Regions from separate parts of the Rhizobium sp. NPDC090279 genome, predicted to be linked through region 3. Evidence: riboswitches for the same ligand, from Rfam matches in the RefSeq annotation. Region 3 holds a riboswitch; each other region holds the start of a gene.
The links. A riboswitch is a leader RNA that binds a small molecule or an ion and turns the genes downstream of it on or off. The one in region 3 is predicted to bind cobalamin.

Region 1: another riboswitch for cobalamin. It lies ahead of metE (5-methyltetrahydropteroyltriglutamate--homocysteine S-methyltransferase); the one in region 3 lies ahead of nrdH (glutaredoxin-like protein NrdH).
Region 2: another riboswitch for cobalamin. It lies ahead of ACIQWP_RS12040 (DUF1636 family protein); the one in region 3 lies ahead of nrdH (glutaredoxin-like protein NrdH).
Region 4: another riboswitch for cobalamin. It lies ahead of ACIQWP_RS24350 (SRPBCC family protein); the one in region 3 lies ahead of nrdH (glutaredoxin-like protein NrdH).

Annotation. Positions count from the first base shown of each region.
Region 1 covers NZ_JBIVYI010000001.1:255,515-258,719, reverse strand. The annotation lists gene ACIQWP_RS01195 (FecCD family ABC transporter permease) at 1-23, shown strand, start outside; gene ACIQWP_RS01190 (ABC transporter ATP-binding protein) at 20-784, shown strand; gene ACIQWP_RS01185 (class I SAM-dependent methyltransferase) at 789-1,568, shown strand; cobalamin riboswitch at 1,623-1,838, shown strand; gene metE (5-methyltetrahydropteroyltriglutamate--homocysteine S-methyltransferase) at 1,931-3,205, shown strand, end outside.
Region 2 covers NZ_JBIVYI010000004.1:281,343-284,547, forward strand. The annotation lists gene ACIQWP_RS12030 (ABC transporter substrate-binding protein) at 1-48, opposite strand, end outside; gene ACIQWP_RS12035 (ABC transporter ATP-binding protein) at 69-848, opposite strand; gene ACIQWP_RS12040 (DUF1636 family protein) at 858-1,271, opposite strand; cobalamin riboswitch at 1,379-1,596, opposite strand; gene ACIQWP_RS12045 (FAD/NAD(P)-binding protein) at 1,793-3,205, opposite strand.
Region 3 covers NZ_JBIVYI010000006.1:402,513-405,717, forward strand. The annotation lists gene nrdE (class 1b ribonucleoside-diphosphate reductase subunit alpha) at 1-768, opposite strand, end outside; gene nrdI (class Ib ribonucleoside-diphosphate reductase assembly flavoprotein NrdI) at 756-1,151, opposite strand; gene nrdH (glutaredoxin-like protein NrdH) at 1,163-1,384, opposite strand; cobalamin riboswitch at 1,633-1,851, opposite strand; gene ACIQWP_RS17625 (hypothetical protein) at 2,013-3,205, shown strand, end outside.
Region 4 covers NZ_JBIVYI010000010.1:90,748-93,952, reverse strand. The annotation lists gene ACIQWP_RS24360 (DUF6656 family protein) at 1-501, opposite strand, end outside; gene ACIQWP_RS24355 (ACT domain-containing protein) at 603-1,034, shown strand; cobalamin riboswitch at 1,234-1,439, shown strand; gene ACIQWP_RS24350 (SRPBCC family protein) at 1,536-2,780, shown strand; gene ACIQWP_RS24345 (2Fe-2S iron-sulfur cluster-binding protein) at 2,783-3,205, shown strand, end outside.

The DNA.
Region 1 (3,205 bases), on a different contig from region 3:
ATCGCGCCCGGAGGACGGCATGAGCATCGCTGTGGATACGGTGACCTTCGCGGCCGGCAATACTCTGATCGTCAACGGTGTCAGCCTGGCGGTGGAAAAGGGCAAGGTCCTTGGCCTTCTCGGGCCGAACGGTTCCGGGAAATCCAGCCTGCTGCGGCTGATCTGCCGGTTGAGGAAGGTCAGAAGCGGCGTCATCCGGCTTGGCGGCAGCGATATCACCTCCATCTCGCGTGGCGATATCGCTCGCCGCATCGCGCTTGTCGAACAGCAGGCGACGACCGATACCCAGGTGACCGTGATGGATGTCGTGCGTCTCGGCCGCACGCCGCATCGCGGTCCGCTGTCAGCCTGGAGCGCTCACGACGATACGGCGGTTTCGGATGCGCTTGCGCGCGTCGGCATGCAGGGTCGTGCCGGGCAGCTGTGGCAGACCCTTTCCGGTGGCGAGCGGCAGCGCGTCCATATCGCGAGAGCTCTTGCCCAGACCCCGAGCGAACTGCTGCTCGATGAGCCGACGAACCATCTCGATATCCAGCATCAGCTCGATATTCTCGGCCTGGTCTCCAAGCTCGATGTGACCTCGATCGTCGCGCTGCACGATCTCAATCTGGCAGCGATGTTCTGCGACAGCCTTGCCGTGTTGCAGAAGGGCGAGGTTGTCGCGGCCGGGCCGCCGGAAGAGGTATTGACGCAGGAATTGATCGAGCGGGTTTTCGGCGTGCGTGCGCATGTGCAGAAGTCCTCGGTCCATGGCCGCTGCAATATTCAATACATGGCGGGCTGAACCCATGGATGGCGCCAATTTCGATCTCAAGGAAGAGATCCGGGATTATTGGTCGAAGCGCTCCGAGACCTTTGATCTCGCATTCGGCCATAAAATTGCGCCCGGGCCGGAGGCTGACGCCTGGCAGGAGCCGATCCGCGCCGCGCTTGGCCCTCGGCCGAAGCGCGTGCTGGAACTTGCCTGCGGAACAGGGGAGGTAACGCGCCTGATCCACGATCTCGGCCATGAGGTGACTGCACTGGATTTCTCCGAGGCGATGCTTGCCGTCGCACGTAGGAAGCACGCGGGCAAGCCGCGCCTCCGGTTCTTGTTCGCCGATGCCGAACAGACGATGGAGCCGGATGAGACCTATGATGCCATCGTCTGCCGTCATCTGGTCTGGACGCTGACGCGGCCGGAGGAAACTCTCAAGGAATGGTTTCGGCTGCTGAAGCCCGGCGGGCGCCTGGTGATCTTCGATGGCGATTGGGCAAAGCCGAAGCCGGGCGGCCAGATCGCGACACGGTTGATCGCGCTGATCGACCGTTTGATTGGCGCAGACAAGAACTATGACGGAGCTCTCAGCAGCCGCCACGCGCGCATCATGGAAGCGCTGCCTTTCGGCGCCGGATTGCGCGCGGATGCGCTGGCCCCGCTTCTAAAGGCTGCCGGCTTTGCCGACATTCAGTTGCAATCGCATGCGCCCATCGCGAAAGCGCAGCGGAAGAATGCGAATTTGAGAAACAAGCTGCGGACCTTCGTCTATCGCCGCTTCATCCTCGTCTGCTCGCGCTTATTGACCTAATCAAATAAACATATAAAGATTTGTTTATATCTATTGACTTTGCCGCGCCATTGGTGAGAATTCACCCGTCATGGTTCTCTGGGATGGTTTGACCGTCTCAGGGCTAAGAGGGAATACGGTGCGCCGACATGTCGGCTATGCCGGAGCTGCCCCCGCAACTGTAAGCGGCGAGCCACTGTCCATAATGTCACTGAGGCGATGAGCCTTGGGAAGACGGACAGAGGCGCCGACCCGCAAGCCAGGAGACCTGCCAGGACAAAATAACGTCCACGGGCGGGGTGTCCCGGTGGTTGCTGCGACGGTCTTGAAGGACCGTTTTCGCACGCGTCCGCTTTACCCATGCCCCCACAAACCAATGGGGTATGACAGTGTCACAGAACAGCATTCCAGTTGCATCGCTCGGCTTTCCAAGGATCGGCCGCCACCGCGAACTCAAGTTCGCGCTCGAAGGCTTTTGGTCCGGAAAAATCCCTGAAAACGAGCTCATCGAAACGGCCAGGAGGCTCCGGGCCGAAAACTGGTCGCTCCAGCGCGACAAGGGGATCACGCGCATCCCTTCCAACGACTTCTCCTTCTATGATCACGTGCTCGATACGGCCGTGATGGTCGGCGCGGTTCCGTCCGTCTACGGCTGGAAGGGCGGGGATGTCTCGCTGTCGGCCTATTTCGCCATGGCGCGCGGCAGCCAGGGCGACGGCCACGCCGATTGCGGCCATGTGCATCAAGGCCACGGCGTCCCGGCGCTTGAGATGACCAAGTGGTTCGACACGAACTATCACTACATGGTGCCGGAAGTCTCCGAGGATCAGGAATTCAGCCTGACGTCGCAGAAGCCGGTCGACCATTTCCTGGAGGCAAAGGCGCTCGGCATCCACACGCGTCCGATCATCCTCGGTCCCGTCACCTTCCTAAAGCTCGCCAAGGCTCGCCCGGCAACCTTCAAGCCGCTGGACCTGCTGGCGAAACTCCTTCCTGTTTACGCGGAATTGCTGCGTCGTCTCGCCGCTGCCGGCGCCGATTGGGTTGAGATCGATGAGCCGATCGCCGTCCTCGATTTGACCGAGGGCGAGCGTCATGCCTTCTCCGTTGCCTATAAGGTGCTGACGAAGGCCGTGCCGGGCCTGAAGATCATGCTAGCGACCTATTTCGGCGGTCTTTCGGGCAATCTTGCCGCCGTTGCCGACCTGCCGGTCGCCGGTCTGCATGTCGATCTGGTCCGGGCTCCGGAGCAGCTCGACGATGTTTCGAAAGCCGTCCGCAAGGGGCAGGTCCTGTCGCTTGGCGTCATTGATGGGCGCAATATCTGGAGGGCGGATCTTGCCTCGATCATCAACCGACTGCAGCCGATCGTCACTGCCCGCGGTATCGAGGGCGTCGAAGTGGCGCCGTCGTGCTCGCTGCTGCATGTTCCGATCGATCTCGAGCTTGAGACGGCTCTCGATGCCGATCTGACGAGCTGGCTGGCATTCGCTACCCAGAAGCTTTCCGAGCTTTCGGTGCTGGGTCGTGGCCTTGCCGAAGGAAAAGCTGCTGTATCGGCCGAGGTCGAGGCAGCATCGAAGGCTATCGCCGCCCGCGCCGCTTCTCCGAAGGTCACCGATCCGCTGGTGCAGGGCCGCATCGCGGGCATCGATGCC
Region 2 (3,205 bases), on a different contig from region 3:
GCTTCCGACGAAAAAGACTGCGGCAGATAAAGATAGGCGAGAGAACATGAATAACTCCAATGGTCGTATTATCGAAGAGAGAAGGAAAATCGTTGCGGGCCGCTGTCGGTGCGATGCAGGCGCGCGCCGACACGGAAAGCGCTTGATACGTGCTCCACGGTCAGGACTTCAGACGGCTCGCCGTGACCAGTCAGCCTTCCGCAATCCATGACGGCAATCTGGGTTGCAAAGTCCGCGGCGAGGTTGATGTCATGCAGCGTCGTGATGATCGTCGGACCCAGCCCTTTCAGAAGCTCGAGTATCTCGAGCTGGTGCCGGATATCGAGGTGATTGGTCGGCTCGTCCAGAATGATGAGCTCCGGCTCCTGCGCCAATGCGCGGGCGATCAGCGTCCGCTGTTTTTCGCCGCCGGAGAGCGACGCGAACTGCCTTAGCGCCAGAGGCTCCAGCTCCAGCCGCGCAAGTGCCCTGGAGGTCACCTCATGATCGCGATCGCTCCAGCGGGCCATGCCCTTGCGATGCGGAATACGCCCCATCAGCACCACGTCACGCACGCTGAAGGGAAAACTATCGGGCGTTTCCTGCGGCACGACTGCAATGCGCTGCGCCGCCTCCCGCGGACCGATGGACCAAAGATCGATGCCATCGATGCGCACCGTACCTCGCTGCGGCTTGAGACCGCGATAGAGGCAGCGCAGCAAGGTCGATTTACCCGCCCCGTTCGGCCCGATGATGGCCAGCCGGGTGCCAGCTTCGACGGATAGCGTTATGCCGCTGATGATCGGCATGCCCTTCTGCGGCCCCCAGGTGACGCCATCGGCATCCAACCGCGCGCTTCGTTCGGACATCGTGGCCTCCTAGTGCAACGGCAGCGGCTGATATTCGGCCGAAACGATGGCCGCCGGAATGCGCGCCAGCGTCTTGCCACCAAGCGCGCTCGGACGCTCCCCTTCGCGCGTCAGTCCATCGGGGCGATCCTGATACAGCTGCGCGAAAGAGACGAGCGCTCCGATATCGGCCGCATCCTCGATGTCACCGAAGAGGTACGTCGCTTTTGCCGTCGCCTGGAAGGAGACCGTGCAGGGCCGCTCGCAGCCTGCCATGCAGACGCTGCCCTCAAGGCTGAAATCGTCGGAAAGCGCAGCCCCGGCCTGGGAAATGGCCGCTTGCAGATGCTTCAAAAGATCGAGGCCGGGCCGGCACGGCTTGCCGATATGTCGGCAATTCGTGCACACGGTGATCCGGTGCGTCGCCTCTTTTGCTTTGTCCATGAAATGCCTCCCGGAGATTTCGCCGGAGGCACAGTCAAGATAGGGCCAATGGGCGCAACGGCGCCCTCGCCCAACCACTGATTTTCCATCGGAACACCCCGTCCGTTGCGGTTGATATCGTCGATGGCAGGTCTCCTGGCTCGCGGGTCACAACCCGTTCGCGCCTTCCCGGCATAAAGCCAGTGGCATACTGCGAACGCGCTCTCCGCTTACAGTTGCGGGGGCAGCCACGGTTTTGGCCCCTGATGGGTAATCCGCACCGTGTTCCCTTTTCAGCCGCCATCAGGATTGATCCGTAGGCGGCACCATCGAGGGTATTCATCTCATAGAAAGCTGATACGGGCAACGGCGATGTCATGGGTGATTTCGTTTGTTCATGGTTCAACGTCTGCATGGCATTTTAGTTACGTTATTACATTACATAACGCAAGCCGCAATTCCTCCTTGGCCCAACCCCGTCCGTTGGGACGGAAGTACGCGCACCGCTACCTTGATCGTAAACAGTAGAAACTGCGCGGTTGCTACACCGCCTTGCACTGCGGATGGAAACGCTCCGCGACGCTCTCGCCCGCCGCATAGGCCTGCGTCACGATCTCCGGCACCAGATCAATATCCGGAAGGCTGCCAAGCCCCAGAGGACCGATGGCAAAGAGCCCCTCCGTCGTGCGGCCATTGACCTCGAGTGCGCCTGTCGCATCGACGGCGAGGCCGAGGCCAAGCTCGTCCGGAACAGCAAGACCGGCGTCGATGAGGCTCCGCAGCAAGGGCGCGTTCAGATCGGGTGCCTGGCATCGACAGTCGATCACATCGTCCGCATAAAGCTGCTCGGGTTCCTGTTGGCCCGCGGGCCTCAAAATCAGCCCCGTCGGCGTCCGCCGGATGAAATGGCCGCGCCGCAGCAGAGTGTTGCCCTCGGCCATCTCTTGATTCAGGCGAAGATGCAGGGCTTCGGGCAGCCGGTTGCGATGGCTGTCGTAGAGTGCGCGCAGATGACGGTTGAACTGCTGCTTCTGCCCGGCTGGCAAGGATCGCCACAGCGATCGTGCATGCTTGCGCAAACCGTTCATGACGGACTGCCAGCTCTGGCCGTTCGCCTCCGCCTCCCCGCAGGCCTTGCGGATGAAACGAACGATTTCGCTGAGCTTGCCCGGCATCTCGTCGGCGGGAAAGACCGGATCGGCATTGTTGCGCGTGTGGCTCTGCGGCAGGAAGCCTCGCCGGGAAACGATGGTGATCTGCCCGGTATAACCGTTCTCACGCATCTGCAGCAGCCGGTCCACGACCCGCAGCCCGCTTCCGAGCAGGATCGTGTGCGGTCGTGACACCAGGCGGCGCGCCCGCACGGCCGTCGGAACGGTTGCGAGATCGCTGGCCTGGAATTGCTGATCGGCAATACCATAGCCGGTCGCCAGCACCACCATGTCGAAGGGCGAATTGGCGCCGCCATCGCTTTCCACCATGAAGCGACCGCCACGTACGCGGCGAAGCCCGAAGACCGTCTCGCTGCTGACCTGTACCGCCACATCGCGCCGTGAAGAGAAGGCTTCCGAAAAACGCTGATAGACATAATCGCTGAAAATGCTCTTCGGCACGAAGATCTGCAAGAATCCCGGTATGGCCGCGGGAACGGCACTGCGGAAAGGCGCGTTGCCGCTGAGCCATTGATTGAAATCGTCGGGATCGCCGGCGGAGACGGAAAGATCGCGAACGCGGCTGTTGAGGATCTCGCTGCTGTGCCCTGAGGCAAGCGCCTGACCGCCGCTGACGCTGGAATTGGGATCGAAAAGCTGCAGATGGAACGGAAAACGCACCGTCTTCATCAGGGCGATCGCCATCATCATGCCGGAAAAGCCACGCCCGATCACGGCGATGCGCGGCATCGCATAAGGCTGCGTCGCGTTCGTCCTGGCGGAAAATAATCCCTGAACCGTCAT
Region 3 (3,205 bases):
ACCCTGTCTTGCGCCAAGCTGATTGGCGTAGGAGAAGGAATCCTCCAAGAGCTTCATCACAGGAATGATGCCCGACGACTGGTTTTCGATGTGCTTGATCGGCGCGCCGGCCTCGCGGATATTGGTGAGCGACAAGGCCACGCCGCCACCACGCTTAGACAGCTGCAGCGCGGAATTGATGGCCCGGCCGATCGATTCCATATTGTCTTCGACCCGAAGCAGGAAACAGGAGACCAGCTCGCCGCGCTGCTTTTTGCCGGCGTTGAGGAAGGTCGGCGTTGCCGGCTGGAAACGGCCGGAGATGATCTCGTCGACCAGATCGCGCGCAAGCTGCTCGTTGCCGCGCGCCAGCGTCATCGCCACCATGCAGATGCGATCCTCGTAGCGCTCCAGATAGCGCTTACCGTCGAAGGTCTTCAGCGTGTAGCTGGTGTAATATTTGAAGGCGCCGAGGAAGGTCGGAAAACGGAACTTCTTCGCATAGGCATGATCGAAGAGATCGCGCACGAAATTGAAGGAATAATAGTCCAGTACCTCCTGCTCGTAATAGCCCTCCGTCACCAGGTAATCGAGCTTCTCCCGCAGATTATGGAAGAAAACCGTATTCTGGTTGACGTGCTGGAGGAAATATTGCTTGGCCGCCATACGGTCCTTGTCGAGCTGGATCTGTCCCTGCTCGTCGTAGAGATTCAGCATGGCGTTGAGGGCATGATAGTCCAATGCCGTTTCCGTGGCCTTCGCTGGCCGGTCGAGCGTTAGCGTGTCCAAAATCGTTCCAATCCGTGTCTGACATTCACGACATCATCGTCTGTGCCCAGAAGCTCGAACCGATAAAGGTACGGTACCTGGCATTTGGAGGAGACGATGTCGCCGGCGATACCGAAGGTCGCGCCGAAGTTGCTGTTGCCCGCGGCGATCACTCCGCGGATGTTTGAACGGTTATTCGCATCATTGAGGAAGCGGATCACCTGCTTAGGCACGGCACCCTTGCCGCCTTCACCACAATAGGTAGGGACAATGAGAACGTAAGGACGGGCCACTCGAAGCTCTTCTCCGGCGTTGAGAGGAATGCGAGCGGCCGACAAGGCAAGCTTGGTAACGAAGCGATGGGTGTTCTCGGATCTGCTGGAGAAATAGACGATCTCGCCCACCGCCCTGCTCCTCAGGCGAGAGAGCTGATCATGTCAGGGCGGAAACCGGCCCAATGCTGCTCACCTGCAACAACGACCGGAACCTGGCGATAGCCCAGACCCTGAACCAGCTCATAGGCCGCCGCATCGGCCGATACGTCGATGATGGTGTAGTCGATGCCTTGGCGATCGAGGGCGCGGGTCGTGGCGGTGCATTGGACGCAGGCGGGCTTGCTGTAGACGGTGATGCTCATTGGATATCCTCGTATGTGACTGGCATGGAAAATCGTTCGGGCATCGGATGATGCTCGCTTCGCGGGGGTAAAAATGGAGGCAAACCTGGCCGGCAGACGGACGCTTAAGCGACCGTCACTCGCGCGGGTGGCTGTGGATACTCAAGAACATGGACTTCACCCCGAAGTTATTGATGCGGGGTCTTCGAGGAAGCGATGACGGCGATCATGCCGCATGAACCATCGCTCGCCAGCCGGACACCCCGCCCGTGGACGTCATTGCTCAAGGCAGGTCTCCTGGCTCGCGGGTCATTGCATCCGTCTCGCCTTCCCAAGACACATGGCCTCAGTGACTTCATCAAACGAATGCTCACCACTCACAGTTGCGGGGGCAGCTCCGGCTTGGCAATCATCATGCTCGCCGACCGGATTCCCATCTTAGCCTCTAATCCTTGCGAATCAGAAGAACCTCGAACACTATATATAGTATCTTCGGTTAAGATTACGTCAACTGCTCCGATAGCATCAAGCGAATTTCGATGTTGATAAGTTCGGACAACCTCGCCTGACGCCCGCACACCGGGGCTGGACAGGCGCCGTGTTATAATATTACGCTACTTATGTAATGTTATTACATAAAGGATTTTCCATGCCTCGTACAAGTTCTGGTACCCTCCTTGCGGCCTCATCGCTGGCTTGCGCCTTGCTGCTTCCATTTCCATCTTTCGCGGAAGACGAAAACGAGATGGAAAGCTGGCGCCTCTTCGTCGCCGATCACAGCCTGCCGATCGTCCGCGCGATCGATGCAATAAGCGGCAAGGAAATCGGCCGGTTCGAGGTTGACGGCCATGCCGCGCTGTCGCTCAGCCAATCCGGCCGAACAGTCTTTGCCGTGCAGGGCGAAAAGAATGTGGTCCATGCCATTGCGACCGGCGTATCTCTCTCCGATCACGGAGAACACCGCGACATTGAGCTTTCCGAGCCAAAGCTGCTTTCGACATCGATCAAGGGCGAAAAGCCGGGGCACGTGGTGACACACGGCAATGATGTCGCGATCTTCTACGACCGGGACGACAAATTCGACCTCCTGTCCGAGAGTGCCCTTGCAGGAGGCAACCCCGACATCCATGAATTCAAGACGATCGCTGCCCATCATGGCGTTGCCGTACCGATGGGTAACCATCTTCTCGTGTCGGTGCCGAACATGGAGGCTCCCATCAAGGACGGCGAGTTGCCGCCGCGCCTCGGCCTGCGCGTGCTGGACCGAAAGGGGCAGCAAGTCGGCGAGGTCGCGCGTTGCACCGGCCTGCACGGCGAAGCGACATCTGCTCGCCTCGTTGCCTTTGGCTGCGAAGAAGGCGTCCTGATCGCCCGTCCCGGCGGTGTCGACGGCCCGAAGATCGAGATGCTCGCCTATGGCTCGTCCCTGCCCAAGGGCAAGGTCTCGACGTTGCTCGGCGGCACGTCGATGCAATTCTTCCTTGGCAATTACGGCGAACAGAGCGTCGCGCTGATTGATCCCGACAACACCGCCGAACCCTACAAGCTGATCGAATTGCCGACGCGACGCATCGACTTCACCCTCGATCCGGCAAGACCGCAACATGCCTATATTCTTACCGAGGACGGCAATCTTCATCTTCTCGACGTCGTGAAAGGCGAGATCGCGAAGTCAGAGACCATTACCGAACCCTACAGCAAGGACGGTCACTGGCGCGAACCGCGGCCACGCCTCGCCGTCGCCGGCGATCTCATCGCCATCACCGACCCACGCCATAGCCTTGTGCGCATGGTCGACAACCGGTCGCTGAAGGAAGTCCGCAGCATTCCGGTCGAGGGGCA
Region 4 (3,205 bases), on a different contig from region 3:
GCGATTGATCGTCAGCTTCTTGTCTTCCGCCGCCTTGTCCGGATGGATGGCGACGGCGAAATACATCCGTGAATATTTGAGGCTGATGTCTTCGAAGAAGTTCTCTTCCTGACCGATGCGGGCAAAGAAGTTGGCGATATAGAAGGCCCAGTTCACGTCCTCATAGTGCGCGAACTGCGTCCGCGCGGCTGTCACGTGGCAATAGCCGAGATGCGGCGTGTCCTTCAGCGTGTGATGGAAGATGAGCTTCGGGAAGCGGATCGATTTGTGGAAGCTGTTGAGCCTGTCATGGGTCTTTTCGCCGGCATCCCTGAGCTTCAGCGCCGTGCGCTCGGCCACGTGCTCGTGACTGAGATATTCCCGCTCCTCGGCAAGCCAATGCGACCTGTTGCGGTTGATGCGGCCCGTGCGCAGGAATTCGCTGTAGCCCGTCGTCGATACCGGTGGCGTCGGTTCGGGCTCGGCGGGCTTCCCAGCGTCGAAATATCTGAGTTTGGCCATGCCGGATCTCGCTATATCAGTCTCTGGGCGGCATGATAGATCGAATAGCTTGAGCCGGGCTTAACCGTTTGGATGCCGAACCCTGGGGAAGACTGAGAAACATGTCGGGAATTATCGATCTCAAACAGCTCCTGTCCGCCATGAAGCCGAATCTCGCCGAGGGCGAATTTGTCTATTGCAGCGTTCCGGCGTCGGCACTGGCCGATTACATCCATCTGGAACCGATCGGGCTCTTTCGCGAAAGAGAAGGTGTGACGCTGATCCTGCCGCTGGAAGTGGCCCGAAAGGCGGGGCTTCCGGTCGCTCCCGCCATGCGCATGATCACGCTTGAGGTTCACTCTTCTCTCGAGGCCGTAGGTCTGACCGCAGCCTTCGCAACGGCTTTGGGAAACGAGGGTATCAGCGCCAATGTCGTCGCGGCCTTCTATCATGACCACATCTTCGTCCCGGCCCTCGATGCCGGTCGCGCGATGGCCGCTCTGCAAGCCCTTTCGTCCGCCCAATCGTCTGTTTCGTCACCCTCTGCCAGCTGATCCGTCGCAATCAGAATAAAGCGTCATCGGCGAGGGTCGGACGGAGCATCGCTTTCATTGCTGGCGCCGGAACATAAGCAATTGAATTGCTTTTCTATATTGTTTGTAAAGACGACCGTGTCGGCGCCCTGTTTTGCCTGTCGTCAATTTCGAAGCCGATGTCGCATTGTAGCGCAGCGGCTGATGCGGCCGAGCGCTATGATGTTATCAATCTCAAGGTGCCGTCTGCTAGGGAGATGGAGAATTGGGAAGCCGGTCAAAATCCGGCGCTGCCCCCGCAACGGTGGTGGAGTGAGGCATGGCGGATAAAGCCACTGGGTCTGGTCGGCCTGGGAAGGTGCCATGGGGTCCCGGAAACAGGGCCGCTCCAGAGCCCGGAAACCAGCCTTGGGCACATATGGTTTACTGACCGCGGCGGGCGGTCGGGGCATTGCTTTCGGCCGTTCCCACCGGCCTTGCATGTCCTCTGCTCGTCTTCCGGTATTGTGCAAGGATAGGCAAATGGATATCGGCAGCAAAGTTCTGCGGCAATTGAAGAACCACCGGACAGGCTTGAGCCTGGAGCAACCATTCTATACCGACCCGGATTATTTCAAGCTCGATATGGAGACGATCTACTATCGCGATTGGCTGTTCATCGGCCATGATTGCGAAGTGCCGCGCGCGGGCAATTACTTCACCGTCCAGATCGGCGATTATCCCGTCGTCATCGTCCGCGGCCGCGACCAGGTCATCCGCGCGTTCCATAATAGCTGTCGCCATCGCGGCTCGCGTGTTTGCAACACCGAGCGCGGCTCCTCGGCAAAGCTCGTCTGCCCCTATCACCAGTGGACCTACGAACTTGACGGCTCGCTGCTCTTCGCCCGGCAGATGGCGGAGGATTTCGACAAGAGCCAGCACGGGCTGAAACCGGTTCATTGTGAAAGCGTCGGCGGCTACATCTTCATCTGCCTTGCACAGAACGCTCCGGATTTCGCCCCGCTGCGCGCGACGGTCGAGCCCTATATGGCGCCGCATCGCATCAGCGAGGCCAAGATCGCCTTCCAGAGCACCATCATCGAGAAGGGCAACTGGAAGCTGGTCTGGGAAAACAATCGCGAGTGCTACCACTGCGCGGCCAATCATCCCGAGCTTTGCCGCACCTTCCCGGAAGCCCCGACCGTCAGCGGCGTGCAGGGCGCCATGAGCGACCCGGTCATCACCGAGCACTGGGCACGTTGCGAGGCCGCAGGCCTGCCGAGCGAATTCAAGCTTTCTCCGGACGGCCAGTTCCGTGCGACGCGCATGCCGCTGATCGAAGGCGCGGAAAGCTACACCATGTCCGGCCAGAATGCCGTCAAGCGGCCGCTCTCGTCCGATGTAACGATCAACGGCATCGGCACGATGCTGCTGTTCCATTATCCGACGACGTGGAACCACATGCTCGGCGACCACGCGATTTCCTTCCGTGTTCTGCCGATCAGCGCCGAGGAAACGGCCGTCACCACGAAGTGGCTCGTTCACAAGGATGCCGTCGAAGGCGTCGACTACGATCTGGAAGAGCTGACCCACGTCTGGACCGAAACCAACGACCAGGACCGCCGTATCGTCGAGGAAAATGCCTTCGGCATCCGCTCACCGGCCTATGAGCCCGGTCCCTATTCGGAGATCCATGAAGGCGGCGTCATGCAGTTCGTCGAATGGTACACGACTTTCATGATCAACCGGCTGCAGGGCGACCAGGCCAAGCTGTCGGCGGTTGCCTGAGTATGAACATGGCCGTCTCCCTCCGTCATAGACACCTCGACCAGATGCAGCCCTGGAGCGACAGGCAGCATCTGCTTGAATGCCTCTCGGTCACGCCCGAAGCGCCCGATGTGATGACCTTCACATTCGGGTCCGACAAGGACAATTGGTTCCGCTACCTGCCGGGCCAGTTCGTGACGCTTGAGCTGCCGACGGCTTCGGAGCCGGTCATGCGTACCTATACGCTGTCCTCGACGCCGTCGCGGCCCTTCTCGGTCGCCGTGACGGTCAAGGCGCAGAAGGACAGCATCGGCACGCGCTGGATGTTCGAGAACCTCAAGCCGGGCATGCGCATCAAGGCTTTCGGCCCGCTCGGTGATTTCAGCCATATTCGCCATCCGGGAGAGAAGTACCTTTTCGTCTCGGCCGGTTCCGGCATCACGCCG